Regions from separate parts of the Mesobacillus thioparans genome, predicted to be linked through region 2. Evidence: riboswitches for the same ligand, from Rfam matches in the RefSeq annotation. Region 2 holds a riboswitch; each other region holds the start of a gene.

Region 1 (10,244 bases), on a different contig from region 2:
TAGTAGAAATTGCAGAAATGGAAGGTGCTGTTGCAGTGGCACATGGCTGCACGGGAAAAGGAAATGACCAGGTTCGATTCGAAGTATCGATCAAAGCTTTGAACCCAGAATTGAAGGTCATTGCTCCTGTTCGTGAGTGGAAATGGTCACGTGAAGAAGAAATTGCTTATGCAGCCAACAACGGTATTCCGATTCCAATCAATCTGGACAGTCCATTCTCGATCGACCAGAATTTATGGGGACGCAGCAATGAGTGCGGGATTCTGGAAGATCCTTGGCAGGCACCTCCAGTCGAGGCGTATGAATTGACTGCCGAGCTGGAAGATACACCTGATACTCCTGATGTCATCGAAATTGAGTTTGTTGAAGGGGTGCCGACCGCAATTGATGGGAAAACATATCCTCTTTCAGAATTGATCCTTGAATTAAATGCCATTGCAGGCAAGCATGGTGTCGGAAGGATTGACCATGTGGAAAACCGCCTTGTCGGCATCAAGTCGCGTGAGGTGTATGAAGCACCTGCTGCGATGACCTTGATTAAGGCGCATAAAGAACTGGAAGATATCACACTTGTAAAAGAAGTTGCCCATTTCAAACCAGTGATCGAGAAAAAGATGACGGAACTGATTTATGAAGGCTTATGGTTCTCGCCGCTCCAGGAAGCCCTGGCTGCGTTCCTGAAGTCGACCCAGAAGCATGTCACTGGCACGGTCCGCGTCAAGTTATTCAAAGGCCATGCCATTGTCGAGGGCCGAAAATCACCATATTCTCTATACAATGAGAAACTGGCGACATACACTGCTGATGACGAATTTGACCACAATGCTGCTGTTGGTTTCATCAACCTGTGGGGACTGCCGACCGTTGTCCACAGCATGGTCCAGGGCAAGAAGGTGACAGTGTGAAAAAACTTTGGGGAGGAAGATTCACCGGATCTGCAGAAGAATGGGTAGACGAATTCGGTGCATCGATCGGCTTTGACCAGGAATTGGCGAAGCAGGATATCGAGGGCAGTGTCGCCCACGCTACAATGCTTGCTACCTGTGGCATCATCACAGAAGCGGAAGCGAACGAGATCATTCAAGGTTTGAAAAAACTTGAGCAGCAAGCAGAGCAGGGTGAACTGGATTATTCGGCCAAACTGGAAGATATCCATTTGAACCTTGAGCATCATCTGACAGAATTGATTGGTCCGACTGGCGGGAAGCTCCATACCGCAAGAAGCAGGAATGACCAGGTTGCAACAGACATGCATTTGTACCTGAAAGAGCAGGTGTCTGAAATCATTGAGCTGATCACTGATTTCCAAACAGCACTCGTCGACCAGGCTGAGCAGAATATTGAGACACTGATGCCGGGCTATACCCACCTGCAAAGAGCGCAGCCCATCTCATTTGCGCACCATCTCATGGCGTATTTCTGGATGCTGGACAGGGACAAACAGCGTTTCATCGACAGCCTGAAAAGGATCAATCTTTCGCCTTTGGGCGCCGGAGCACTCGCTGGGACGACTTTTCCGATCGACCGCCATATGACAGCTGAATTGCTTGGGTTTGCCGGTATTTATGAAAACAGTCTTGATGCTGTCAGTGATCGTGATTTCATTCTGGAGTTCCTGTCAGACAGTTCGATCTTGATGATGCACCTTTCAAGACTATGTGAGGAAATCATTCTCTGGACCAGCCAGGAATTCCAATTCATCGAGCTATCCGATGCTTTCACGACTGGAAGCAGCATCATGCCGCAGAAAAAAAATCCTGATATGGCCGAATTAATCCGGGGAAAAACTGGCCGTGTGTATGGCAGCCTGATGGGTCTGCTTACCGTATTGAAAGGCTTGCCTTTAGCGTATAACAAGGATATGCAGGAAGATAAAGAGGGTATGTTCGATACAGTCAAGACAGTCAGAGGCTCCCTGAAAATCTTCGCTGGGATGATCCGTACCATGAAGGTCAAGAAAGAGATAATGGAAGGCTCCGTCAAAAATGACTTTTCCAATGCAACGGAGCTGGCAGATTATCTCGCGTCCAAAGGAGTTCCTTTCCGCGAAGCACATGAAATCGTCGGGAAGCTAGTGCTCACCTGCATCGAAAAAGGCTGCTACCTTGCAGATTTGCCGCTTGATGCATATAAAGGGATGAACATGTTGTTCGAAGAAGACATTTATGATGCCTTGAATACGTACAATGCCGTGGAAAGAAGGAAGAGTGCTGGGGGCACTGGTTTTTCACAGGTACAGGTGCAGATCGAAAAAGCGAAAACCTTATTATAAATGTTAAAAAGCACGCAGCCCAGGCTGCGTGCTTTATTCATGTTGGTGATTAATCATTTTTGTCTGTTCGGACAACCAGGACATCACAGGTTGCATAGCGGGTAATATGCTCAGATACACTTCCGATAAAGAAGCGTTCCACTGCGTTCATTCCTGTTGCTCCGCAAATGATCAGGTCGGCGTTGTATTTTTTCGCAACATCCTTCGCAATCTTGACCTTCGGTGAACCATAATCGATTTCGTAGCTTACATCTGCGACACCAGCATCAATTGCCTGTTGTTTATAGCTTTCCATCAGCTCTGTGGCAAACTGGTTCGCACGTTCAGAGATTGTGCGGTCGTAAGCCTCCACAGTTGCAAAAGTGCGCAAATCGATGATATGGGTCATGACCAGTCTGGCATCGTTCCTTTTTGCGATCTCAATGGCTTTCTTGAAAGCCCATGCTGCTTCTTTAGAACCATCAACGGCAACTAAAATGCTCTTGTAATATAGCGCCATAGTTCTCGCCTCCTTTACCTATATTATACAACAGTTTATTTGGTATAGCTGTGACAATCCAACGAAAACTATAAATGCAAGCATCATATCAAAGGAGGAACCATTATGGATAAAAAGGAGAGACAAGGCCGGTCATCCTATGATTACGATGACCAGGGAATCATGCAGGTCAGTCAGCAGATCATGGATTCATACAACAGCGGAATCGTCCCGCAGGAACAAATGAAAGCAGCCGCTGAAGCGAATGAGGAATTGAGTTAAAAAAGGGATTTTCACAGCTTTTAGAAGATTATCAGCTTCGATGTTCCGGAAAATGATAGTGAAAAGTGGTAAAGGCTTGCTAGCATATGGTTCTTAGCAAGCCTCTTACTATGGCTCCGTTATCGCCGAACTTGACAGATCCGTAAAATTTTTCAATATACAGAATAGTATATTTTAGGGGAAATCGTACGAATTGTTTTGCCAAAAGCTGTTTTTTCTACTAAAATGAAAGTGTTTTCAATCTCGTTTCTTTTTACTGTTTCCCACTTTGAAAAATAGTTAGAAGAAGCAGGGTGAAATGGAAGAGCCATCATAATACATAGGAGGTATGCAAGAATGCGTATCGGTGTACCTAAAGAGATAAAGAATAATGAAAACCGTGTGGCCATGACGCCTGCGGGAGTAGTCAACCTTGTGAATTACGGGCATGAGGTTTATATCGAAACGGGTGCCGGAATCGGCTCCAGTTTTACTGATGAGGATTACAAAGCTGCCGGTGCTTTGATCGTTGAAAGCGCACAAGAAGCATGGGCACAGGATATGGTCATGAAGGTTAAAGAACCACTTCATGAAGAATACGGTTATTTCCGTGAAGGTTTAATCCTGTTCACATACTTACACCTTGCTCCAGAACCTGAGCTGACAAAGGCATTGATCGAGAACAAGGTTGTCGGGATCGCCTACGAAACAGTCCAGCTTCCAAATGGCTCACTTCCATTGCTGACGCCTATGAGTGAAGTGGCTGGTCGTATGTCTACCCAAATCGGCGCGCAGTTCCTTGAAAAGGTGCACGGTGGAAAAGGAATCCTGCTTGGCGGAGTCCCTGGTGTACAAAGAGGAAAAGTAACAATCATCGGTGGCGGTGTAGCAGGAACAAATGCGGCTAAAATGGCTGTTGGCCTCGGCGCTCAGGTTACAATGATCGACCTGAATCCTGACCGTCTTCGTCAACTGGACGATATTTTTGGATCAGATATTACGACGCTGATGTCCAATCCTTTGAATATCGCTGAAGCAGTAAAAGCATCTGACCTTGTGATCGGCGCTGTATTGATTCCGGGTGCGAAGGCTCCTAAGCTTGTGACTGAAGAAATGATCCAGGCTATGAACCCAGGCTCAGTCGTTGTCGATATCGCAATCGACCAGGGCGGAATTTTCGAAACAACTGACAGAATCACGACTCACGATAACCCAACTTATGAAAAGCATGGGGTTGTGCACTACGCAGTTGCCAATATGCCGGGTGCAGTTCCACGTACAAGCACAATCGCGCTGACAAACGTAACAGTGCCTTATGCTGTGCAGATTGCGAACAAAGGGTACAAGCAGGCTTGCCTGGACAATGAAGCTTTGCTGAAGGGGATCAACACGCTTAATGGCTACGTAACTTACCAGGCTGTTGCTGAAGCGCATAACCTTGTATACTCTGAAACAAAAACATTATTGGAGCAAATCTAAATGAAACCAGATCCGGGACTGACATTCCGGATCTTTTTATATGATCATATTTGGGACAAAGCTGTTTAAAATCTTTCCATTTTAGCGTATATTATTTATTGGATATACGGGTTCTCTAGAAGAATGTCCGTGATAAATTGTAACCTGAGGAGTGTCATGATGGAAAAAGTACTTGTTTTTGGCCATAAAAATCCTGATACAGATACAATCTGCTCTGCGATCGCATATGCAAACTTAAAGCAAAAGCTTGGTTTCGATGCTGAAGCAGTCCGCCTGGGCCAGGTGAATGGGGAAACTCAATATGCATTAGATTACTTCAAGGCTGAAGCACCTCGCCTTGCTGGCAGAGTTTCTGAAGAAGTGGACAAGGTCATCCTTGTCGACCATAACGAACGTCAGCAAAGTGCGGAAGATATTGCTGATGTACAGATCATGGAAGTTATTGACCACCACCGTGTGGCCAATTTCGAAACAAGCGATCCACTTTATTTCCGTGTTGAGCCTGTTGGCTGCACAGCGACGATCCTGAACAAGATGTACAAGGAAAACAATATTGAAATCGACAAGGACATTGCCGGATTGATGCTGTCTGCGATAATTTCTGATTCCTTGCTGTTCAAATCACCAACCTGCACAGACCAGGACGTGGCAGCTGCACGTGAACTGGCTGAAATTGCTGGGGTCGATGCAGATGAATACGGCCTCGAAATGCTGAAGGCGGGCGCTGACCTTAGCAGCAAAACGATCGAAGAGCTCATTTCCCTTGATGCAAAAGAATTCCAAATGGGTGAGTCCAAGGTTGAAATCGCCCAGGTGAACACAGTGGACGTCAACGATGTTCTCGCACGCAAGGTTGAGCTTGAAGATGCATTGAACAAGAAAGTGACTGAGAAGGAGCTTGGTTTATTCTTGCTGGTCATCACGGATATTTTAACGAATGATTCTGCAGCACTTGCTATTGGTGAAAAAGCTTCAGCAGTCGAAGAAGCTTTCAATGTTACACTTGCTGACAACACAGCGACACTCAAAGGCGTCGTTTCCCGCAAAAAACAAGTCGTTCCAGTACTGACAAACGTACTGGCTAAATAATTGCCATCAAAAGAAAACCGTCCTTGCCAATTCGGCAGGACGGTTTTTGCTTTTTTTGGGTTCAATATTAAGCGAATCTCTCGTATCTTGCAGATTCTTTCTTCAGCTTGATGGTGATATAGGCAAAATAGACAAAAGCAGCAATCGAGAAGTACACCCATGCCTGCGCTACCTGATCGGTCTTCCATAGGCCAGTCATCGACAGCAATGCCGGAAAGGTCAGTGTCAGCCATGATTGGACCATCGCTACCTTGCCGATATAAACATCGATTTTCTTGTTCATACTCATCGACAGGAAGAACAGGAACCAGAGATAGGCCCACATCAGCCATGTAAGGGTATTGACGATGTCCTCGAAATGGATGTAGGCAACGAATGCATAAATAAGGGCTATGACAGCCACCCAAAGAGAGTACCACCCAAGTCCGCTGCCATCAAGGTCCTTCAATAAAGTCATGCCTACATATAAATAAGTGAAGCCGAACAGAAAGATGCTGGCAAGGCTGTAAATCGTCCAGTTGCTTTGGTCAGATGCGATGATTAAATAGAATGGGACGATGACCTGCATGGCCCCGATGAATAAATTGAATACTGCTACACTTTTGGCATTCGCTTTTCCCAGCAGCATAAGGCTGTTCAGGAAAAGTGCAGCACCTGATAATAATAAACCTGCGTCTCCCATGATGTATGCCGCCCTGATGGCAATGGACGGCTCTTTCCTCCTTTTTCAAGCAACGTTTAGATTGAATAAGAAAGAGCAATTCCAATATCCAATTTCCAGGATGAATGGAATTGCCCTTTCTGTTAACTTGTCGCTATTTAAACCATTTTCTTTGACTGGTTGACCTTATCCATATCCTTGGATGTGAAATATCCCGGCAGGATTTCATCAATTGTCGTTTCCTTCACATCACCGTTCATGTTTGACAGGTAGATTTTAGTATCCTCAGTCGCAAATTCTGCAATAACCTGGCGGCAGGCACCGCAAGGAGAAACAGGACCTTCAGTATCAGCGACGACTGCAATCGCCTTGATTTCAGTGTCCCCTTCAGAAACGGCCTTGAAAATGGCGGTTCTTTCGGCACAGTTCGTCAGGCCGAAAGAGGCATTTTCAATATTGCAGCCAAGATAAACATTGTCATTGCTAGTGATGATTGCAGCGCCAACCTGAAACTTAGAATATGGAACGTATGCTGTGCTTCTTGCTTCTATAGCTTTTTCAACAAGCGTCTTTTTATCCATCGTCCATTCCCCATTCCCAAATGATATATTTATTGCTTAGTATGAAGAGTCAGAAGATAATCCGTTGACAATTGCTACACCAGAGCTTGCGCCAATTCTTGTTGCGCCGGCTTCGATCATGTTTTGTGCATCCTCAAGGCTTCTAACGCCGCCTGATGCCTTCACGCCGATTTCAGGGCCAACTGTCTTTCTCATCAATGCGATGTCTTCGACTGTTGCTCCGCCTGTTGAGAATCCAGTGGATGTCTTGACGAAATCCGCTCCTGCACTGACAGAAAGCTTGCAAGCCATTTCTTTTTCCTCATCAGTAAGAAGGCAAGTCTCGATGATGACCTTAGTCAATGCTTTGCCTTTTGCAGCGTCAACAACCGCTTTGATATCTTTTTCAACAAGGTCATACTGCTTGTCCTTCAAAGCGCCGATGTTGATGACCATGTCCACTTCAGTCGCACCATTTTCAATCGCATTTTTCGTTTCAAATGCCTTTGTTTCAGAAGTAGAAGCTCCGAGAGGGAATCCGATGACTGTGCAAACTTTAACACCTTCAGCATCCTTCAAAATTTCAGCAGACGTCTTTACCCATGTAGGGTTAACGCAGACAGAAGCAAATTTATATTCTTTTGCTTCCTCAGCCAATTTTACAATCTCCGCCTCGGTTGCATTCGCTTTAAGCAATGTGTGGTCAATCATTCCTGCTAGATCTTTAGTCATATCATTCATTCCCTTTCTATAAAAAAATATAATGAAACGCTTTCATAATGAAAAAATATATAGCACAAAGTTATTATATGTTACTTACATGAATAATATATCAGGTGGTTGAACAAATGTAAATAACCTTATGAACATATGTAAAAATAAAAACTGGGAATACACCTAATTGTCATAATTCCTTTTGTCTTTGTAAAAGGCTCTTTTCTCAATTTGTTGCATTTGGTTGCAAAATTGGATTGAATGACCTATGTTTCTTCACAAAATTAAAAATATTGATAAAAAAGAGCCTGCACACTTAATTCCGAACTGCAAAATGGCTACTTATTACGTTAAAATCGGCTTTAGGATTTTAACAACAATCTTTACGGAAACAAGAGCCTCGTAAAATTTTCTTTTGACTTTAACAGGACATTTCTTTATAGTGGCAATATAAATTGAATACAAATCCTGCATCGCGGGAGAGGTTCATAGCGGACACCCTCTATAAAAAACTATGGATTTGAATAATTTCAACCATATCCATGAGGATGTGGTTTTTTTAGCAGGGTTTTCGGCCTCGTTTAGCGTTTGCGGACATTAGTGGAGGCTTTAATCATGGCGGGAAGAAAAGATGAAGAAATGAAAGATTTGACGTTGCTTGGAAACCAGGGGACCAAATACTTATTCGAATATAGCCCTGAAATATTGGAAACCTTTGAAAACAAGCATCCATACAGGGATTATTTTGTGAAATTCAATACACCTGAATTTACGAGCCTGTGCCCGATCACAGGTCAGCCGGACTTTGCATCAATCTATATCAGCTATATTCCGGATGAGCTGATGGTCGAAAGCAAATCATTGAAACTGTATCTGTTCAGCTTCAGGAACCACGGTGATTTCCACGAGGATTGCATGAATATCATCATGAATGATCTGATCAAGCTGATGAACCCAAGATATATCGAAGTCTGGGGCAAGTTCACGCCAAGAGGCGGAATTTCGATCGATCCGTACACAAACTACGGTAAGCCAGGAACAAAATACGAGGAAATGGCAAACTACCGGATGATGAATCACGATATGTACCCGGAAAAAGTCGATAATCGTTAAATTAGGAAAGAGCAGCTTCTGCAGCTGCTCTTTTTAATTGAAAAAAAACACCGATATTTTCCAATTCGCTATAAAAAGTAAAAAGTCGCTATATAAAAAAGAAAGTCGCTATAAAAAAGAAAAAGTCGCTATAAAAATCGGATTTCCGCTATAAAAAGTAAAAACTCGCTATAATAATGACAATTCCGTTATCATTACCCAAAACAAACCGCCTGGACTCGGGATCGCAGGCGGTTTTGGCTCTTTTTTACGATACAAATACTAATTCTTTAGGGTATTTCGTTAAAATCTCGATTCCATCCTCGGTAATGACCACATCATCTTCAATTCTTACACCCGCGACGCCTGGTACGTAAATACCGGGTTCGGCAGTGAACACCATTCCTTTTTCCATTTTTAATGGGTTCGTGCTTGTCAATGATGGATATTCGTGGACGCTGACTCCGAGTCCGTGCCCGAGGCGGTGAGGGAAGTTGTCGCCGTATCCCGCTTCTTCAATCACTTTGCGTGCAGCAAGGTCAACCTCTGAACAGGCTACTCCGGCACGAGCTGTATCTAAAGCTTTCAGCTGTGCTTTCAACACTGTGTTGTAGATTTCTTCCTGCTTCTGAGTGATCTCACCGTAAGCAACAGTCCTCGTGATGTCTGAGCAGTAGCCATCCATCACGACGCCAAGGTCGAACAAGACGAGGTCGCCTTTCTTGATCTTTGTCAGTCCTGGTGTGCCATGTGGTGCCGCTGCATTTTTACCAGTAAGGACCATTGTTGAAAACGACATTTCAGTGACGCCTTTTTTCTTCAATTCATACTCGATCGCAGCAAGGACATCCAGCTCGGTTTTGCCTTCCTTGATCTCGCTGACTCCTGTCTCGATTGCAAAATCAGCCAGTTCACAAGCTTTTCTGAGCTTTTGCAATTCTTCTTCAGTCTTCACCATCCGCATCAGGCGGAGTTTTTCCTCTGCTGAAACAAATTCAGCATTGCCTAAAAGCCCGGTCAGTTTTTCATAACGCTCGACATTCAGTTGTTCCTTCTCGATTGCCGTCTTCTTAATTGACGGAACACGCTTCTTCATCGCATTATAGGCAAGTTCCATTGAATCATCTGTGTCGCTGTAGCCGATGATTTCAAGTTCCCATCCGGCATTTTTGGCATTTTCCTTATCCATCGCCGGGCAGATCATGAATGGCTCGGCATCCGGGAACACGGCAACCGCCAGCAATCTTTCGTGTGGGTCGCTTAAAAATCCGCTCAAATAAAATACATTGTCAGGGGATGTAACAAAAGTGACATCGATACCGTTGTCCTTCATCCATCCTGATAACGCAGCCAATCTTTCAGTCATAGATATTCCTCCTCTATGTGTACATCACACTATGAGAGTAGCAATTACCTGGTCAAAAGTAAAACTTTTAACAGCAGATGTTGTTGGGTATAAAGAAAAATGGAAGCAGGAGATCGCCAAAGGGTGTTGAAATAATTTAATGATACGGCTAATTTTGCACTGACTTATTTTTTTGCAAAAAAAGCCCTGAATGAAAGGAGCGATCATTATGAAAGTATCTTATCACGGCCATTCAGTTGTTAAGATTGAAACAAATGGGAAAACGATCTTGA
Region 2 (10,244 bases):
TGATACATTTTTAGGAAAATAACAATGAAAAAATTAAGACCCTGAAATATCCAGGGTCTTAAATTTATTATTTTACTGGTTCAAGCAAATTTGTCGGCAGATAACCCTCTTCACCTGAATCCTTCATTTTTACCTTGATTCTCCTGATTTCTCTCTCCATGATTTCTGCTTCACTGCCTTGCTGGATTTCCTTGACATCTTCTTCTTTTACGATCTTGTCCACTCCTTCTGCATCATTCATTTCAATCAAATTATAAAGTTCATCATAAGCTTCTTCAGAAAGGGCTAAATAGGCATCTTTTTGGACAGTGGCCGTATCACCGGGTTGCAGGGTGTTATCCTTCACTTCCTGTTCACTTTCCTTGTAGGTATCCTTCATGTTCTGGATGATGCCAGGTGTTGCTTCTTTTACTTTTTCTACGACTTCTTTTGACTTTTCCTCGGTTGCTTCCGTGGCATTTTTTGTTTCTTCTTCTAATTGTTTCGCTCCCTGTTTTGCATCATCATTGCTGCATCCTGAAATCAGGATAACTGCTAATCCAGCAGGCAGCATCCATTTTGTTAATGAAATAGCCATAATTAAAATCCTCCTGATCCCACTATTAATATATTGTAGGATACCACTGGGTTAACTAGTTAAAACATTCATAAAAGTGTCGACGAATTCCGAATTTTAGATATAATACCGTTATACTTTATTTTACGAGGGGGGGATTGTTATCAAAGGGAAAAAGGAACCTTCTCCGGTTGCTGCAGCGAAGATGTTTGTTGAGGAACGTTTTCCTGATTGTGACGCAGCGCTTCTGGCAGGGAGTGTAATCAGGGGGGAAGCAACTGAAACCTCCGATTTGGATATAGTGGTCTTTAAGAAAGACATTCCCTCTGCTTATAGAGAGTCACTGATATTTTGTGGATGGCCGGTTGAAGTATTTGTCCACAATCTACATACTTGCAGACAGTTTTTCAAAAGCGATGTTGGCAGAGCGAGACCCAGTTTGCCAAGAATGGTTGCTGAGGGGGTGGTCATCAGGAATAGTGATTTCCTGGCAGATATAATGGATGAAGCGAAAAGTATCATTGAAGAAGGTCCTGCTGAATGGACGCAAAAAGAGATCGAGTTCAAAAGATATTTCATCACTGATACTCTGGATGATTTCATCGGATCAAATAATAAGGCGGAGGAAATCTTCATTGCCAATGAATTGGCTGACCAGCTTCATGAATTTGTTTTAAGGACCAACAAACGATGGATTGGCAAATCAAAATGGGTCGTGAGGGAATTAACGAGATTTGATCCTGAATTTGCTGGTAGATTTATTGGAGCGTTCGAAGCCTATTACAAAACGGGAACCAAGCAAACGGTCATAAAATTGGCGGAGGAAGTTTTAGAGGAATATGGTGGCAGATTGTTTGACGGTTTTTCTATTAAATGAAACAGCAGCCAAGAAATTGGCTGCTGTTGATTGCTAATTCTCAGCCTTATTAAAGGAGTAAATAGAAAAGCTGTTCAGAATCCATCGTTATTAAAGAACAAGCTTTTCGAAAACCTGGAATTTAAGCTTTGTAAATCCTGAAGGCTGCCAGGCAAAAACAGCTGATGATGACGATCTCAATCATGAGAAGGAACAAAATCTCTTCAGAAGCGGCAATACCTGCCATTGGCGCCATGATTCCCATGATCACACCGATTAGATATCCGGTCAATATTGTTTTGTAGTTAAATAGATTGCCAAACAGAATCCCTGATAAACCTCCAATAATCACCGAAAGCAAAGCGGCCTCAAGGAAGAGTGACGGATATAAATTGATAAAAATCAGCCCTGTTCCCAGCGCTAATCCGGCGGGTGCCCCCATTGTAATATTCCTGGCCAGGTGAAAATCAATACGCGTTCTTCGATTGTACAAATAAATATATAGAACATATGCAGATAAAAAATTTAATGGGTAAAAAATCACAATCCACTCCGGCAAGATTCATCACCTCTACATTCACTGTATTCATGTACGGAGAGGAGGTGCTAACAATTAGAATGATGCCAAGTCGATTGTTCTTAACACTATAAAAAATTATCATTAAGGCAATGATCAGTTGAAACTGAAAGGATGTTCTTTATGGATGAAATAGTTAAAAAACTGCGATTTAAAGAAGGCAATGCATTAGTATTGAATGCACCTGATGGATTCCGCTTAGGGGTGGAAGGGGAACAGCAGAATGATAAAAATGAGTTCTTACTATTATTTGTGAACAATAGTGATGAAATAAGAAGCTGGTTGCCAAAAGCATTGGAAGCTTTGAAGGAAGATGCAGTTTTCTGGATTGCCTTCCCGAAGAAGAGTTCGAAAGTTCAAACTGATATCAACCGTGACTCACTTTTTGCGCTCGTAAGTGAACGATCTAACTATAGAGCAGTCAGCAATGTTTCCATCGATCAAAAGTGGTCAGCTCTCCGATTCCGGCAAGAGCACCTGGTAAAAACGAAAAAATGATGGAATAAATTAAGCTTTCCTTTTATAAAATGTGTGATAAAATGAATAAGTCAAAATTACATATTCCGTCTTTACGGAAGAGGTTCTAGCTACCCTCTCAAAAAAACTAAGGGAAAACAGTACTGCTGTCTTAGTGGTACTGTTTTTTCGTTGTAAAGGAGAATTTTTCATGAAAAACGAGAAAGCTGTTGTCGTTTTCAGTGGCGGGCAGGATAGTACAACATGCCTGTTTTGGGCTCTAAAGGAATTTAAAGAAGTTGAAGCAGTAACATTTGATTACAACCAGCGTCACAGGACAGAAATCGACTGTGCAAAGGACATTGCAGCTGAGCTTGGAATCAAGCATCATATCCTCGATATGGGCCTGCTGAACCAATTAGCACCAAACGCATTGACCCGGAACGAAATTGAAGTGAAAGATGGAGAGGACGGGGAGTTGCCATCCACGTTTGTTCCAGGAAGGAACTTATTGTTTTTATCATTTGCTGGAGTTCTGGCGAGACAAGTCAACGCAAAACACATCGTAACCGGTGTTTGTGAAACGGACTTCAGCGGCTACCCTGATTGCCGGGATGTTTTCATAAAATCCTTGAACGTTACTCTTAATCTTTCAATGGACGAAAACTTTGTCATCCATACCCCTCTTATGTGGCTGAATAAAGCAGAAACCTGGAAGCTGGCCGATGAGCTAGATGCCTTAGAATTTGTGAGGACGAAGACATTGACATGCTATAACGGCATCATAGCGGACGGTTGTGGCATTTGCCCAGCCTGCAAGTTACGCAAAAAAGGTCTTGACGAGTTCCTGGAAGGAGCTGAGTCATGATGTACGATTTCCGTATTGTCGACCAGCTTCAAAAAATAGATGAAGATATTAAGAGAGAGCAGTTAAAATATCACTCAAAACGTGTCCTTGTCAGCAAGGAATTCACCTTTGATGCCGCCCATCATCTTCATGAATATGAAGGGAAATGCAAAAATCTGCACGGACATACGTATAGAGTCATTTTCGGTCTGAGTGGTTTTGTTGATGCCCGTGGCCTTATGATTGATTTCGGAGATATAAAGGATATTTGGAAGTCAGAAATAGAGATATACCTTGACCACAGATATTTGAATGAAACGTTGCCACCGATGAATACGACGGCTGAAAATATGGTTGTCTGGATTTATGAACATATGGCTGAAGCCGTTGCAAACAGAAAACACTTATATGACGGAGTAAGAGTTGAATTCGTCAGACTCTATGAAACTTCTACAAGCTATGCAGAAGCAAGACGGGAGTGGATGGAGATTGAGTAAGATTCCCGTAATGGAAATTTTCGGGCCGACCATCCAGGGTGAGGGAATGGTTGTTGGCCAAAAGACAATGTTTGTTCGTACCGCAGGGTGTGACTATTCATGTGCCTGGTGTGATTCAGCATTTACATGGGATGGGTCCGGAAAAGATTTAATCAGGCAAATGGATGCAACGGAAATTTGGAATGAGCTGACATCATTAGGAGGAGTGGGGTTTTCATATATTACGATTTCAGGAGGTAATCCAGCATTACTGAAAAACATGTCGAGTCTTGTTCATTTGCTTAAGGAAAAAAATATCAAGATATGCCTGGAAACCCAGGGTAGCAAGTGGCAGGATTGGTTCCTGGATATTCATGCGCTGACCCTGTCGCCAAAACCGCCTAGTTCAGGGATGGAAACTGATTTTCAAGTCCTGGATAAAATTGTCGATCGATTGGCTGAAGCAGGCGCAATACAGAATGGAAGCCTGAAGATTGTTATTTTTGATGATAGTGATTATGAATACGCCAAAATGGTCCATAAACGATATCCTGCACTGACTTTTTTTCTACAGGTTGGGAATGACGATATTGTTACCGAAAACCGTCAGAAGCTCATGGTTTCCTTGGTTGATAAGTATGAATCGCTGGTTGAAAAAGTGATGATTGATAACGAAATGAAGAATGTAAGAGTTCTTCCGCAGCTTCATGTGTATATTTGGGGAAATAAAAGAGGGGTTTAAAAAAACAGGGGGGTATCACTATGAGAATCTTTCTATATTTGATTTCAATTGTAACGGCCAACGTGATAACAGCTGCACTTGCACCACTTCAGTTTGGTATGTTCATTGTGCCGATGGGGACTTTATTGATAGGAGCCACATTCATTTTTCGTGACCTTGTCCAAAATAAGCATGGCCGGACGAAAACATACATGTTCATTGCTCTGGCTCTTGTATTATCCGCAATTGTTTCTTCTATTCTTGGTGACACGCTATGGATTGTATTCGCATCGGCTTTGAGTTTTGCTGTTGCTGAAACGACCGACACTGAAATTTATACAAGACTGAAACTGCCAATGAGCTGGAGAATCTTCTACAGCGGATTGGTCGGCGGACTTCTGGATTCGATCATATTCGTCGTGCTGGGGTTGAGTCCGTTGGGAGCAAACTTCCTTCCATGGGAAGCCGTCCCTGCTGCGATTTTAGGCCAAGTCATCGTAAAAACCATCATTCAGGGAATAGGTGCCATGCTGCTTAACCCGATAAATCATTTTTTCAACAAAAAAGCAATGTCTAACTAGACAAAAAAGGTGCCCGATCTTGATCGAGCACCTTTTTTGTACTGGTCTAAAGCAATAGAGGTTTTGTTTGCTCCAGTGAGAAGACTCTGTCACGCGTTTGTTTTATAGTTTCAATTTTTTCATTACGATTTTTTCAATTGTTTTCCACGGAAGAAGATTTTTTAATAGTAAGGTATTCTTGATGCCTTTACCAATGGGATATCTCAATTTCGGGGAGTTTGCGGATGCAATCCCTGCAACAAGCCTGGCAACATCCTGAGGATTCCCATAACCGGACTCAGCATTTTTCAATTCATTCATAATCGCTTCCATAGACGATTCATATGGTGATTGGTCGCTTATAGATACTTTTTCAATGCTTTTCCATATATCTGTTTTGTAGGAACCTGGTTCAATCAGGGCCACATCAATTCCGAAAGGCTTTACCTCCAGCCTTAAGCTTTCACTGTACCCTTCCAGAGCGTGTTTCGATGCTGAATAGGCAGACAGGCCCGGGAATCCAAACCTTCCGCTGATGCTGCTCATATTTATGATTTTTCCATACCTTTGCTGACGCATGAAAGGAAGGACGGCCTGAGTGACAGCGATCACTCCAAAAACATTCGTTTCAAATTGCTTTCGATATGTATCCACCTCTAGTTCTTCCGCAAAGCCTCCCTGTGCATAGCCGGCATTATTGACCAGGACATCTACTGAATTCAATGACTGCACGTACATCTTTAATTCTTCAATAGATTCTTTGTTTGTCACATCCATTTGAAAAACATGAATATGATCTCTCACTTTTTCAGCAGCTGCAAGCTCCACCAAACGATCCTGCTTTTTAAGGTTCCTCATGGTGGCAATTACGTGATAGCCTGATTTGGCCAGTTCAATTGCGCTCAATTTTCCAAATCCGCTCGAGGATCCTGTAATGATTGCATGCTTCATCTCTTCACCCGCCAAGTCATCTTTTATCTCATTCTACATTGATAAAGGGCAAGTTACTATGTATCTTTACGGCCAGCATGGAAAAAATGATTTACTGTGATACTCAGGAATGGTGGAGAGAAATATGACGAAAGAAGAGACATTAAAAATTTTGGCGTTGATTGAACGCTTATATCCTGTGGTAACAGTGAACAGCGAGACTATTTTAATTTGGATGTCACATTGTGTTTCCCTGGAATTCAATCTTACTTTTGAGAACCTGTTTAAGCACAAAAGGCAAAATCCATATCCGCCAACATTGGCACAAGTCATTGGTAGCACGGGAAATGATAGAAAAAGTCTTGACTGGATGGTGGAATATTCGATTAGAAATCAATAGCAAATTCGATCCATTCAATTTTTAATGATACATAAAAAAATATCAGTAAATATTAAGACCAGGTAACAATTGTTCAAACCCTTGTTGTATCAACCATTTATAGGGAAAATTCATGGAAACATGACATTTATCATGTGTAATATATGACACCTGCTACTGCACAAAATCATTTCCCTTATTTATAATTTGAGTAACTAAGAAAACCGAAAGGGGAATTATTAAACAAGATGGCAAATCACAACGCAAAAGAACTTAGAAAACAGGTAGCCCCTTATGAAAATTCAAACACGAAAATGAGTATCATCCAAATAGTCAACACCGTCATTCCATTTTTGGCATTATGGTACCTTGCCTATCAAAGCTTGTCGATTTCCTATGGATTGACACTTGTACTTGCTGCTGTTGCAGCTGGTTTCATGGTCAGGATCTTCATTATTTTCCATGACTGCACGCATCATTCGTTTTTCAAAAACCGCACCGCAAACAAAGTGGTGGGAACCTTAACCGGGGTCCTGACAATGTTCCCTTATAGCCAATGGGGACATGATCATTCTGTCCACCACGCAACCAGCAGCAATCTGGACAAACGCGGAACCGGCGACATCTGGGTCCTTACAGTCGATGAATATATGGCTGCTCCTATGTGGCAGAAGCTTGCCTACAGACTGTACCGCAATCCACTCGTGATGTTTGTCTTGGGACCGATTTACGTCGTTCTGCTCAAGAACCGTTTCAACCGCAAAGGTGCCAGAACGAAGGAACGCCTTAACACTTATTTGACCAATGTATTGATTTTTGGGATCTCAGGTCTTCTGATATGGATGATTGGCTGGAAAGCATTCTTCATGGTAGAAGGCCCGATTTTCTTCATCGCCGGAATGTTTGGCATCTGGCTGTTCTATGTCCAGCACACGTTCGAAGATTCTTATTTTGAAGAGGATAAAGACTGGGAATATGTAAAAGCTGCTGTCGAAGGAAGCTCGTATTACAAGTTGCCAAAACTGCTGCAGTGGATTACTGGGAACATCGGTTACCACCACGTTCATCACTTAAGCCCGAGAGTTCCAAACTATAAGCTGGAGGAAGTTCATAATAATACGAAGCCTCTGCAAAATGTGCCAACCATAACTCTTTCAACCAGTTTGACTTCTTTGCGCTTCCGTCTTTGGGACGAAAGGAAAAAGCAATTCATTAGTTTCAGGGAATTGAAAGCAATGCAGCGAACCAATAAATTGACGGCTCAAACGAAACCGGAGCTCTAATGATTGCTCTCCTTATTCTGGATGTATACCAACATCTGGGGTTAGGGGAGTAATTTTTTGTAATTATATCCATTTCCATTATGTTAGAATAGAATCAGCAATCATAAAGCAGAGGTTTTTATATGTTCAAAAGATTTTTCAATTCACTCAGAAGTACTGGCATCTCACCGTACATATGGACAATTCTCGGGATCCTTCCTTTTTACTTCATATGGCAGATGCCTACTATAGGCGGGAAAGCGGCAGGAATCATCCTGACACTTCTGTTTTTCCTCGTATACTGGCTGGCCTTTGTCTCAAGGGGATGGACAGTATACATCTGGACTTCTATTCTGATCGGTATTTCCATCGCATCGGCAAGTTTGTTCAGTTATGTATACTTCGCTTTTTTCATAGCCTATTTTATCGGGAATATAAAAGACCGTATCCCTTTTCTTGTTTTATATTTCATCCATCTTGTGGGGACTTCGATTGTCATAAACTATGAAATCGTTCTTAAGGACGAGTTTTTCATAAAACAGCTTCCCATCATTGTGATTGTGTGGATCAGTGTGATCCTGCTTCCGTTCAGCATCCATAACAAAAATGAACGTGGTGAACTGGAAGAAAAACTCGAAGATGCGAATAAGCGGATTTCGGAACTTGTGAAGCTCGAGGAGAGGCAGAGGATCGCCCGCGATTTGCATGATACTCTTGGCCAAAAATTATCACTCATTGGCTTAAAAAGTGACCTGGCACGTAAATTGATCAATAAAGACGCCGAATTGGCAAAAGAAGAATTAAAGGATGTCCAACAGACAGCAAGGACTGCTTTGAATGAAGTAAGAAAAATGGTGGCAGAGATGAGGGGAATCCGAGTCAGGGATGAGCTGATCCACATCAAGCAGATTTTAAAAGCAGCGGAAATCAAGTTTGTCGGGAATGAAGAGGATTTCAACCTCACCAATGTATCCTTGCTGTCAGAAAATATACTTAGCATGTGCCTCAAGGAAGCAGTTACAAATGTTGTCAAACATAGTTCAGCAACAGAATGCAGCGTTTCCATCCAGCATAATGAAAGTGAACTTGTAGCTGAAGTAAGCGATAATGGTGTAGGCAATATTACGGAAGAAGATCTCTACAAGGGCAGCGGTCTTCAGGGCATGAGGGAGCGACTGGAATTCGTGAATGGCACACTTGATATTTTATCTATAAACGGTACGACCCTTATGATTAAAATACCAAAAGTATTAAAGCAAACCGACAGGGAGGGCCAGTTATGATACGTATTGTCATTGCCGAGGACCAGCGCATGCTATTGGGGGCACTGGGTTCTCTTTTGAGTCTTGAAGATGATATGGAAGTCGTTGGCAAAGCCAGCAACGGGGAAGAGGCAGTCGCTCTTGCAAAGGAGCTGAAGCCAGATGTTTGTGTGATGGACATTGAGATGCCAGGAAAAACCGGGCTCGAAGCAGCGGAAGAATTGAAAGGACTGGGCTGCAAAGTGATCATTTTAACCACATTTGCCCGTTCAGGATATTTTCAGCGTGCATTGAAAGCAGGTGTCAGCGCGTATTTACTGAAGGATAGCCCATCAGAGGAATTAGCAGGCACAATCAGGAGTGTGATAGGAGGAAGACGAGTATATGCTCCTGAACTCATGGACGATGTGTACAGCGAGGAAAATCCGCTTACAGAGCGCGAGATGGAGGTCCTAGAACTTGTTGCCGATGGCAAAAACACGAAGGAAATTGCCGGACAGCTCAGCATTACAGCAGGAACGGTCAGAAACTACATTTCCACGATCCTGGATAAGCTCCAGGTTACAAACAGGATAGAAGCCATAACACAGTCAAAGGAAAAAGGCTGGTTTAAGTAATAAGCTCTTTTCATAAACTTTGTTGTTTTGGCTACAAAATTGGTTGAAAAAATTAAAGCTAATTAAGAGAAAAGAGCCTGTACACTTAATTTCGAGCTGCAAAACGGCTTATTAACACGTTAACAAGAATCGTTACGAAAATAGCCAAATAATAAGAAGAGCCTGCAGGCAGGCTCTTCTTATTTATAAAATACCTTATCGATATTGTACTTAGCTTTTAGGACGTTGATTGCATATGTTTCGTAAATTTCCCTGTCGATCGGATCAACCACAGTAATGACAGCAATCTTGTTTACTTCATGTCGATGGTTTTTGATAGGGGAAACATTATCTTCGAAATGTTTTTTTACGCGTGGTCTAAGCTTACGTGCTTTTCCGACAAACATTAATTCATCGTCAGCGTCGAAGAACATGATGATTCCGCCTTTATCCCTTGGGATCCGGTGGTAATCAGTAAAGCCATATTCACTGCTGATAACCGCTTCAACCTTTTCTCCTAATTGTTTGCTTCGTGTAATGACTACGTCTGGAGCTGGCAGCTCAATTTTAATCACTTATAATCACTTCCTATTCTTCAATTAATAAATCGTACCACAGGCAATACCTAAAATCCACATATTATTATTTTACCCAATAAATGAACCTTGACTAGTCAGTTGATATTGAAAAATGATTTGCAACATAACCTTGATATTTATACACATAAACAGCAATAATGAGAAGGATGGTTGGGTTCACCCGGCCT
Region 3 (10,244 bases), on a different contig from region 2:
AATGGATGCAACAGGTGCTGTTATAGATGAGGTTGACTCCTGGTATGCAGGTGATAACACGGCTAAAGCGTCAATGGAACGGATTGATCCAGCGGTTGCCGGGCTTGATTCGACAAACTGGGCGACAGCCAATGGAAGTTATGCCGATGGCCGGGGGACTCCAAAGGCTCTCAATTCAACGGTCACTGATGGCGGCGGTTCGGGTGGCGATGCCGGCGGAAATACAACTCCTCCTGATTCGCCAAGCGTTTGTGATGACAGGACACAGCGCCTGAATAATGTTTCTGAGGCAGAGGGCGCGATGAATGTGTATTTTAACAAATGTGCTTTTCCTCAATATGCTTCTGCTGGGAACGAAGCGAACTATAATGTAAACTTTGAAGATATTTTAATCAAAAGATTAAATTCAGCAACAAAGAGCATTGACTTAGCTACCTATGAAATCAATCTCCCGAGAGTGGTTGATACGTTGATCCAGAAGGCGGCACAGGGTGTGGATGTGCGGGTGATTGCAGATTCCAAGGATGCAGCAGACCCGCATTACGCAGAACGATTTGAAACAATGCGGCTATACCTCGAAAAAATGAAGCGCGGGCAGGATGCGATCATTGGAACTGATGATGATATTGTCATTTTTTCAGATTCACCCATGTTTGCCGTTGAAGACAGTGCCAAACGAACAGAAAAGGGATTGCCTGCCGGCGTTACTGATATTGAACAAATAACTGTTACAGTCGGAAACAGTGATACTACTGGTCGGCTTTTTGTTGAAGCAGAGGAAAAATCTGCAGGAAGCTACTATGGGCCAGGAAACCAGATGCATAATAAATTCGCAATTGTGGATGACCGCTGGGTATTCACAGGGACCTGGAATTTTACTGTGACAGGCCTTTATGGTACTGATGAAAACATGCAGCAGGGCATCCTTGACGGCAACCAGAACCAAATTGTCGAAATCAACTGGCCACAGCTTGCTGGCATCTATGAAACGGAATTCAATGAGATGTGGGGAAGCAATGCATTTAATCCAGATCCAGCGGCTTCAAACTTCAGCACGCGCAAAAGCGATAACACCACACATATTTTAGATATCAATGGTAAGAAGGTTGAGATTTATTTTTCAGCAGGGGATAACGCTGTCGGCAAAATGGCTGATTTGATCCGGAATGAAGCTGAATTTAATACATACTTCTCTATTTTTGCATGGAGCGACCAGGCGTTGGCGGATGAATTAAAGAATAAGTGGGAAGGTTCCTATAATGATATGGAAGGAACTTTGACTGGATTTGATGTGAAAGGTTTGTTCGATTCAGATTTCTGGAACCAGTGGTGGTCCGCTAGTGTTGACATGACAGGGAGGACTGCTTCACAAACCAGTGTCAACAATCCTAACACACGCTGGAACAATCCCGCTCCTGTCTATGCAGATGCAGAGACACGCAAGCTCCACAGCAAAACGATGCTGATTGACGCCGATACAGACAGTGACCCTACTGTCATTGTCGGATCGACGAACTGGAGCAACAATGGAAACAATGTTAACGACGAGAACATGCTGATCATCCATGATCCAGCAGTTACGAACCAATTTCTCCAGGAATTCAATGCCCGCTACGTCCAGTCTGGGGGAATATTGCAGTAGTTTGAATAACATGAGCTTGTAAGATTTACATCAAAAAAGAAGGCAAAACTTGTAAACTCGTTTTGCCTTCTTTTTTTTAGTTCACTGCTTCGGGAGCAGGAGTGATGGAATTTTTGCTTTTCCTGGCTTTTTTGCTGAACCAGCTTCTCTTCTCGGTACTTCTTGTGAAGATGCGGTATACAGCCGGAATCAACAGCAGGGTGATAAGCGTCGCGAAACTCAATCCGGCGATGATGGCAGTTGCCATGGGTGCCTGGTAGTTTCCAGATTCTCCTGTTGCCAGGGCTAATGGGAGCATGCCGCCAATAGTTGTCAGTGTCGTCATTAAAATAGGGCGGATGCGGTTTTTGCCTGCCTCGACGAGCGCTTCCTGGACAGTATAACCTTCGCTTCGCAGCTGGTTGGTACGGTCGATCAGTAAAATCGCGTTATTCAGGACAATTCCGATCAGCATGATGATTCCCATGCCTGACATGACACTCAGTTCACGCTGGGTCAGGAACAATCCAAGGATTACGCCGACGATCGTCATTGGAATGACCGACATCACGATCAGCGGATGGCCGAGGTGATTGAACTGGACGGCCATGACCAGATAGACAAGGAAGATGGAAATCGCCAAAATCAAAATCATGTCCTGGATCATTTCCTGCTGCTGCTGGAGGTCTGCTGCAGGAGTGATGCTGTAACCAGCTGGCACATCATAGCGGTCCATCAGTTTCTGGACATCACGGTTGATGGCCCCAAGGTCCTTGCCCTCAATATCAGCAGAGATGGAAATGAAGCGGTCCCCGTCTTTATGCTTGATCTCGTTTGGATTTTCCTCACTTTTTAATGAAATGAAGTTTGACAGCTTTTTCTCGCCAGCTGGAGTTGGCACATTCAGGTCAAGCAAAGCTGACTTAGTGGCTGTTTCTTCATCCCATTTCAGTTTCAGAGGAATATTTTCATCATTAATTTTCATTTCACCAATTGGCATTTGCATTAAGGACTGTTCGATGTATTGCTTGATTTGCAGCTGGGATAATCCAGCTTCTTCAATTTCGGTTTCCTTCAGCTGGACAATCTGTTCCACAGATGTGCGTTCAATCGAATTCTCAATCCCGACAATTCCGTCGATTTCAGCCAGCTCTTTTGTAAAACCATCGGCAATTTTCTGGAGCTCCTCAAAACTTTCCCCGGAAATGTTGATTTGGACAGGGGATCCGCCTCCAGCTGACATGGCAGCCTGAGCTCCCTTGACTGGAACCGTCTTTTCTAGATTCCTCAGTGACTTAAGAATCTCTTCATTCACTTCTTTTTGGTCCCGGGTAATATCATCGCCTTTTGTCATGTTGATGATGGTATACATCATGGTCCCTGAATCCATCACATAATTTGTCTCGACATCCTTGATGCCTTCGAGGGCTTTATTCATTTCGGTAACGATTTCCTGCTTTTCTTCGAGACTCAAACCTGGTTCAACTGGGACCATGATTTCAGCATAACGATTCAGCATATCCGGCATGATCGTCATCGGAATTTTCGTCACCAGCATCATCGATCCCGCAAGCATGAGGAAGAACAGGCCGATGATGGCAAAACTGTGGCGCTTTTTCCCGATGGTCCATGAGATTACACTGCTGTAGGAACGAAGGAGCGGACCATCCTTCTTCACTTTTTCTTTCTTTTTCAGCTTTAAAAACTTCTCTGATAAAGATGGGATCAGTGTGAAGGAAACGATGACCGAGCTGATCAGCGTAATCGCGACAACGACTGAAAGAATGATCATGAATGAGCCCATCTCACCGCCTAAAAGGCCGATTGGGAGGAATACGACAATGGTCGTCAGCATCGATGCAAGTACTGCTGTAGCGACTTCTTTTGTCCCTTCAATGACTGCATCCATGTTCTTCAGGCCAAGTTCTTTTTTACGATAGATGGATTCCAGGATTACGATGGATGAGTCTACCATCATGCCGATCCCTAATCCGAGCCCGATCAGCGTCAGGATATTGAAGCTGTATCCGAACATCCACATGGCAGCGAAGGTAAGCAGTACCGATGTTGGAATGGAAAGTCCGACAATCATAGTGGCACGGATGTTCCTCAAAAAAAGCATTAGGATGGCAACTGCAATAGCAGCACCGATTAATATATTGCCTGTGACCCCATCGATGGAGTCTTTCACATAATCCGCCTGGGCAACCATCTCATTCAGTTCAAGCCCGCCGGTGATCAAGCCTTCTTCGCGGATTTTCTTGATTTCCTTGCGAACAGCATCTGCCATTTCAATCTGTGTCGCATCAGCAACCCGGCCAACCTGGACAAAGATGAAATCTTTCGAACCGTTTTTCCAGACAAGAGAGGCGTTTTCCAGCGGCTGTACCGAAATATCAGCCACCTCGGAAAGCTTGATATTGCCATTAGATGTAGCTAAATGAAGACTCTTGATTTTTTCGACTGATTCAAGCTGGGTGTTCCACCTCAAAGAGGGTGAGTTCGTTTCGTTTTTCAGCTGGCCTAGAGTGGCTTCCGTGTTTGCCTGCTGGATCGCGCCAATTACCTGTGCTGCATCCAGTCCTTTTTTCGTGAGTTCTTCCCTTTTAAGTTTTACAGTCACTTCTTTTTCCAGGCTGCCTGAAAGCGATACATCACGGACTTCCGGAAGAGCTTCTAACCGTGGTTCCAGGATGTTCTTTGCGAAAGCAGTCATTTTCTCCATATCAGGACCGGATACATCCATGAAGAAATCGTATGCCTGGCTTGTGCCGTATTGGGCAGCCGTTACATCTTTGACACCAGTCAGTTCGGAGGTTGCGTTGTTAACGACCGATTCTACTTCCTTGAAAACCTCATCGCCTTTTCCGCGTTCAATCGTCATTTGCATTGAGCTTCTGCCGATATTGCTGGTCGATTCGATTTTCTCGACACCTTCAATACCAAGGATCTTTTTTTCGAGCGGGGTGGTGATGTTTCTTTCTACTTCGATTGCCGGCATCTCACCCGCGTTGATTTCCACATATGCTCCATCCATCTGGATCGATGGCAGCAGCTCTTTATCCAGTTTCAAAACTGAAAAGCTGCCAATCAATAAAACTAACACGACCATCAAACTGACTAGAATCTTTCTTTGGACAATAAACTTCAATAATCCCATAAAATCCTCCCTAATATTATCTTAAAATAAGATTGTAAAAAATTTCTATTTTATACACCCAAAAACAGATTATACACATATTTATAGGAAAAAATAACTATAATTTTGTAAGAATATAAATATTTCTCCTTATAAATACATGCTCTGGTAATCACAGTGCTTTAATAGAAATCTTCTCTGTAATATTTCCATTTTATCCCTTGGATGCAAAAGTCATAATGAGCCAGAGACAGATTTTCATATAGGGCTCAGGGCTGATTCGAAATAGACAGGGAGGTGGATGGTTCATAGGAAAAAAAAAGGATTCAACATTTAAATATATTTCTATACCGTGACTTATGATAAAATCCATAATATGGGAAGTGAGACCAAGTACAAACAACGGATGGATGGATGAATGGAGTTCATTTTAGGAGCAGCTGCTGGCTTGGCTATAGGTTTCCTTCTGCGTTCAAAGGCGGAAATTTCGAAACAAGATGAGGGACTGGACGAGATACAGCGGATTGCCATACTAGTCGAGAATTCAACGGATGTCATTTTGCTATTACCAGGTTGAGCCGGAATTTAAATTCAAGTATATAAGTCCGTCTCTGGACACATATCTGGGATTAGGGGTTGTTGAGGCGGCGATGGATAATCCGTATGACTGCTTCGAACGATCTCATCCGGATGATGTGGAGCAGCTGCATGATAAAGTGACTGGCAAGCTTGATTATTCCCAGCCAATTCTTCAGCACTGGAGCGGCCCAGGAGGAGAATACCTCTGGTTTGAAGAATACGCTAGCCCGGTTTACCACGATGGCCAGCTGATCGCCGTCCAGGGGAATTCGATCCTCGATTGACCTGTATAATAAGCAAAACCGAAATAGCCCAATTGGCTTATCGATTGGTTATGCATGCACTAGTGCATCTGCGGGCAGGATGGAAGAGATGATGGCGATGGCTGATGCGAGAATGTATAAGGAAAAAAGACGAAAAAAAGAGTTTGTACATATATAGACAGCAGGTCAGTGCAAAGGATAACTAAAAGGAAAGAATGGACTGCATCCATATAAAAACCGCATGGATTGAACCCATGCGGTTTGTTCGGTTATACTAATTTTCCCAGGTTGACGCGCTTATGGATGGCAAGCATCACAGGAATGCCGACAGCCATTACGGTGAATTCACCTGCGGCTGTTGTCAGCCATGTGAACCAGAACGGCATCTGGAAAGCGAGATTCAATTCAAGCGCAATCAGGAACATCGTGAAGGTGAACACCAATGTATTCACAATCATCCGGCCGATGATATTTTTGATATATTTAGCAGTGAAAATCGTAATCAATAAAGAAATCACTGACTGGCCAACGCCAAACACAAGGTCATAGGCGATCAACGGGGAAAAAAGCAGGTTAGTTAGAAACACACCTAATACAATTCCGAAGAAATACTTTCTGTTAAAAACAATCAGGTGGTTGAACATTTCCGATACGCGGAATTGTACATTCGTAAAGCCGAATGGCTGGATGACAGCAGAAACGGCGATATACAACGCAGCCAGAATCCCGTTTCGGACAATCGTTCTCGTATTCATTTTCATCTCTCCTAGTTTTTTTACGTGGGATGGTTACGAACCACGATATTTAAAAGCCAATTGTATATTATATAGGATGAAAAACCTTCTCACAATAGAATTTTTCTAGAATACTAGTTTGAGACTTGTGCTAAGGTAAGGATAGAATTATCTCGATTTAAAGTATCTTTGTTTTAAAATATTTCATTGGGTTGGTATAATTTAATGAAACTGGGAAGGTAAACTGCAAAGGGGTTGTTAGTCGTGTTTAAAAGAGATATAAAGAAGCATTGGACCGTTCAATATGAAGAGAGGGGCATGCCGCATGTGCAGGCAGGGCTCGTGCTGAACCCGCAGGACTGGCGGGAATTGGATCCGTTCATTCTAATGGCGGAGGACTGGTTCAAGCGCGGAACCTTTTCTGATCATCCACATCGCGGCTTCCAGACGATTACGTATGTCATCGACGGAAGACTGGAACATATCGACAATCATGGAGGCCACAGCATTCTTGAAGCTGGGGACATCCAGTACATGAACGCCGGCAGCGGAGCAAGACATGCTGAAGAGGCGGTGGATCAAGATATTGCCCATACACTGCAATTATGGCTGAATTTGCCAGGAGAGCTGAAGGGGACCACCACCTCCTATCAGAATGTTTATACCGAAGAGGCGCCTGTTGTTGCATTCGAGGGTGGCACGCTAAAGGTTTACTCAGGAGAAACAGCCGATGTAAAGGGACCGCTGGAACCATTGGTGCCTTTTGCTTTATCTGAAATTCGCCTGACAGAGGGTGCAGAGTTCACCTATGAACTGCCAGAAGGACATAATGCTTTCCTGTATATTCTTTCAGGTGATCTGATAGCTGGTGAAAGCGAGGTCAACCTAAAAAAATCCTCAGCAGCAATCTTGACCTTCAATGATGGCGGGGAGGGCTTAAGCGGGTTGACTTTGAAAGCGAATAAGCGCTCAAGAGTTTTGGTCTACTCCGGCAAGCCAATCAAAGAGGAAGTCGTTGCCTCCGGCCCATTCGTCATGAATTCAATGGAGGAAATCCGCCAGGCATACCGCGATTACCAGGAAGGCAAATTCGGCGTGGAGGCGAAGTGAGTTTGACAGGAGGAAGATCCGTTTTCCGTCTGATATCTTTTGACGGCAGCCCGATTTGTCGTGTATCATGAAGACATACAAATGAATAGTTCTCCTAAAGGGGAGTAGCTTTTACAACAGAGTCGTCATTACGGAGGTCACTCCCGGCTTTGTTGGCAACAATCGTTGTTAGCAAGACCTTTGCCAAACATGGTGAAGGTCTTTTATTGTTTTATTACCTTCACCAAATCAGGTGAAGGTTTTTTTATTGGTTTTTTGGTTGAGCTAAAGCGATTCCGTCTTATATGTGCCCGAAAAGCCGCCGAGTGGAAGAGTTCGGTCACATAAAGAGGGAATATGTGCCCGAAAAAGTGCCGACGGGAAGAGTTCGGTCACATAAAGAAGGAATATGTGCCCGAAAAAGCACCAACGGGAAGAGTTCGGTCACATAAAGAAGGAATATGTGCCCGTAAAAGCACCAACGGGAAGAGTTCGGTCACATAAAGAGGGAATATGTGCCCGAAAAAGTGCCGCGGGAAGAGTTCGGTCACATAAAAAGGGAATATGTGACCGAAAAAGCACCAATGGGAAAAGTTCGGTCACATAAGGTAGTAGAGGCGAAAAATTTTGATGATAGGAACCTTTTTATAAAGCATCTGGACGCAATTGCTGTCTTTTAACATAAAGTGAAATATCGGAGTGTAATTGTATTGGAGTGAATATCCAGGCAGCCAGTTGATCAGAACTGAGTCAACGCACGATGAATCAAAAAAGTTACCAATAGGGAGGAACAGAATGTTATTAAGAAAGTATATGTCACTGTTTGGAGTAGGATCCGCCCAGATTGATCTGGTTTTGAAGAAGGATGTCCTAACCCCGGGCGATCCTGTGCATGGGAAGTTTTTGATCAAGGGCGGGACGGTTGCCCAGGAACTGCAGCAAATTGAATGCGGTCTTGTCATGGTGGATTTGAAGACAGAACAAGAAGCTGTATTGGATAAAATATTTATCGATGTAAAGACGAGAATCCAACCTGACGGGGATGATGAGGTTCCATTCACATTCCAGCTCCCAACAGATGTTCCCCTCTCGAATAAGCATATTTCTTATCACTTCAAGACAAAGCTCGTTTTCAAGCAGGGAATAGAAAGCTGGGATGAAGATATGATTAAGGTTGTGAAAAAATGAACGGAAACACGGGAATTCAGGACAACACAGGATTTTAAGGAAGGAGCAGAAAGAATGAACCAATACGAATATCTTGCAAATAGTGTTGTTTATTTAGTGCGGGGATCAAAAACAGTTTTGGTTCATAAGGACCCAAGACTTAAGCTGATCGGGGAGGGTCGAAGTGCTTTCGCATTCTTGATCAGCGGAACGGACTTGGTCTTGAAGGTTTTCTTTCCGGAGTTCCACAGAGTTGCGGCAGAAGAGGCAGCAGTGTATGAGCAGCTTGCTGGAAGCAGGTTTTTCCCTAATCTTCATGGTTCAGGGAGTAATTATCTGGTCATCGATTATGTTCGTGGCTTGACGCTCTATCAATGTCTGGTAAATGGAAGGACCATCTCTCCAGATCATATTGAGGAAGTTGACCACGCCCTGAAAGTTGCACGGGAAAATGGCCTCAACCCGTCCGATATCCATCTGAGGAACATCATCATCACGCCAGATAATAATATCAAGCTCATTGATGTGGCGCGATTTCGGCAATCGAAGGACTGTTCACAGTGGAAGGACTTGAAGACGGCATTTTATAAATTTTACATGCATGAACGCTTTCCTCGGAAATTGCCGCAACGAGCCATGGATTTGATTGCTTTCTTCTACAAAAAAGGATTGCTTCCATCTATTAACTAATCGTGGCTGTAATCCTTTTTTAAAAATTACATAAAGGAAATATACCGGCATCAGCTGCAGGCTCAAAAACTTGTCCTGTTTTCCTATCCTGCGTTATGATGGTTTATAACAGTGTAATTTAAATTATATGAGTTTGGATATATAGACGATCATCGTCATAGAACATATGGAGGAATCGTAATGACTAAAGAACTGCAAGCATTAGGGGAAGCCATTATCAGCAGGAAGCATCAAATCGCAAAGTCTGTTCACGAAGACAGGTATTCTGATGCCGTTTTGACGGAAGCGCAGAAATATGATCTTGGTAGAATTGAACAGCAAATCCTTGAAGTCAGGGCAAATTTCGTTGAACTGTTCGGCGAAGCTTTGATCGAGCATGAAGAGCCTAAGAGAGTATTCGATAAACTGACAAACTGGGGACAAGAAACCGGTGAATATATTTACAAGCTGGGTGCCTCTCTTGATGAAGCGTTAAAAGATACAACCTATTATCGGGAACATATCTGGAAAGCGATTAGAGAAGAAGCCAAGGATATGCCTGCTGCTGTCTTCTTTGAGGTATTGGATGTTATTGACCCATTGATGGATCATGCGATCTACAGCTTCAGCCTCACATTTGTTGAAGCACATCAACAGAGCCTTGAGAATGCAAAAACGGCTTTGCTTGAGCTTTCAGTGCCAGTTGTCCCATTAATGCCTGGCGTAGGGGTACTGCCTCTTGTCGGGAATGTTGACACAGAAAGAGCTCAGCTATTGATGGAAGAGACACTGGAGCAGGCTGTAAAGTTAAAGCTGACCCACCTGATTTTTGATGTCTCCGGTGTCATGATCGTCGATACAATGGTTGCTGATCAGCTGTTTAAAGTCATCAGCGCCCTTGCCCTTGTTGGCGTAAAAACGATTATGACCGGCATTCGCCCTGAAGTCGCCCATACGATGGTGACACTAGGATTGAATTTAGA

What was found. Region 2 has a riboswitch for preQ1 ahead of queC (7-cyano-7-deazaguanine synthase QueC). Riboswitches for the same ligand answer to the same signal wherever they lie in the genome.
Region 1: it holds a riboswitch for preQ1, as region 2 does, so the genes downstream of both, queF (preQ(1) synthase) here and queC (7-cyano-7-deazaguanine synthase QueC) in region 2, are expected to answer to the same signal.
Region 3: it holds a riboswitch for preQ1, as region 2 does, so the genes downstream of both, ACNAZ4_RS10060 (QueT transporter family protein) here and queC (7-cyano-7-deazaguanine synthase QueC) in region 2, are expected to answer to the same signal.

Annotation. Positions count from the first base shown of each region.
Region 1 is NZ_CBCSFH010000009.1:47,003-57,246, reverse strand. It holds gene ACNAZ4_RS15080 (argininosuccinate synthase) at 1-905, shown strand, start outside; gene argH (argininosuccinate lyase) at 902-2,272, shown strand; gene ACNAZ4_RS15070 (universal stress protein) at 2,322-2,771, opposite strand; gene ACNAZ4_RS15065 (hypothetical protein) at 2,877-3,032, shown strand; gene ald (alanine dehydrogenase) at 3,369-4,490, shown strand; gene ACNAZ4_RS15055 (manganese-dependent inorganic pyrophosphatase) at 4,650-5,579, shown strand; gene ACNAZ4_RS15050 (AmiS/UreI family transporter) at 5,647-6,261, opposite strand; gene ACNAZ4_RS15045 (cytidine deaminase) at 6,399-6,821, opposite strand; gene deoC (deoxyribose-phosphate aldolase) at 6,858-7,532, opposite strand; PreQ1 riboswitch class I at 7,990-8,036, shown strand; gene queF (preQ(1) synthase) at 8,130-8,627, shown strand; gene ACNAZ4_RS15030 (M24 family metallopeptidase) at 8,875-9,972, opposite strand; gene ACNAZ4_RS15025 (metal-dependent hydrolase) at 10,181-10,244, shown strand, end outside.
Region 2 is NZ_CBCSFH010000012.1:32,421-42,664, reverse strand. It holds gene ACNAZ4_RS17830 (PaaI family thioesterase) at 1-22, shown strand, start outside; gene ACNAZ4_RS17825 (hypothetical protein) at 68-577, opposite strand; gene ACNAZ4_RS17820 (nucleotidyltransferase domain-containing protein) at 762-1,433, shown strand; gene ACNAZ4_RS17815 (hypothetical protein) at 1,555-1,854, opposite strand; gene ACNAZ4_RS17810 (hypothetical protein) at 2,113-2,487, shown strand; PreQ1 riboswitch class I at 2,561-2,603, shown strand; gene queC (7-cyano-7-deazaguanine synthase QueC) at 2,657-3,313, shown strand; gene queD (6-carboxytetrahydropterin synthase QueD) at 3,313-3,789, shown strand; gene queE (7-carboxy-7-deazaguanine synthase QueE) at 3,782-4,510, shown strand; gene ACNAZ4_RS17790 (VUT family protein) at 4,531-5,070, shown strand; gene ACNAZ4_RS17785 (SDR family oxidoreductase) at 5,173-6,000, opposite strand; gene ACNAZ4_RS17780 (hypothetical protein) at 6,125-6,379, shown strand; gene desA (Delta(5) desaturase DesA) at 6,607-7,641, shown strand; gene ACNAZ4_RS17770 (sensor histidine kinase) at 7,764-8,903, shown strand; gene ACNAZ4_RS17765 (response regulator) at 8,900-9,499, shown strand; gene ACNAZ4_RS17760 (nucleotide excision repair endonuclease) at 9,679-10,053, opposite strand.
Region 3 is NZ_CBCSFH010000005.1:1,582-11,825, reverse strand. It holds gene ACNAZ4_RS10080 (phospholipase D-like domain-containing protein) at 1-1,642, shown strand, start outside; gene ACNAZ4_RS10075 (efflux RND transporter permease subunit) at 1,719-4,781, opposite strand; gene ACNAZ4_RS10070 (hypothetical protein) at 5,179-5,337, shown strand; gene ACNAZ4_RS10065 (PAS domain-containing protein) at 5,312-5,623, shown strand; gene ACNAZ4_RS10060 (QueT transporter family protein) at 5,872-6,357, opposite strand; PreQ1 riboswitch class I at 6,363-6,407, opposite strand; gene ACNAZ4_RS10055 (pirin family protein) at 6,601-7,446, shown strand; gene ACNAZ4_RS10050 (sporulation protein) at 8,221-8,613, shown strand; gene ACNAZ4_RS10045 (serine/threonine-protein kinase) at 8,668-9,282, shown strand; gene ACNAZ4_RS10040 (STAS domain-containing protein) at 9,463-10,244, shown strand, end outside.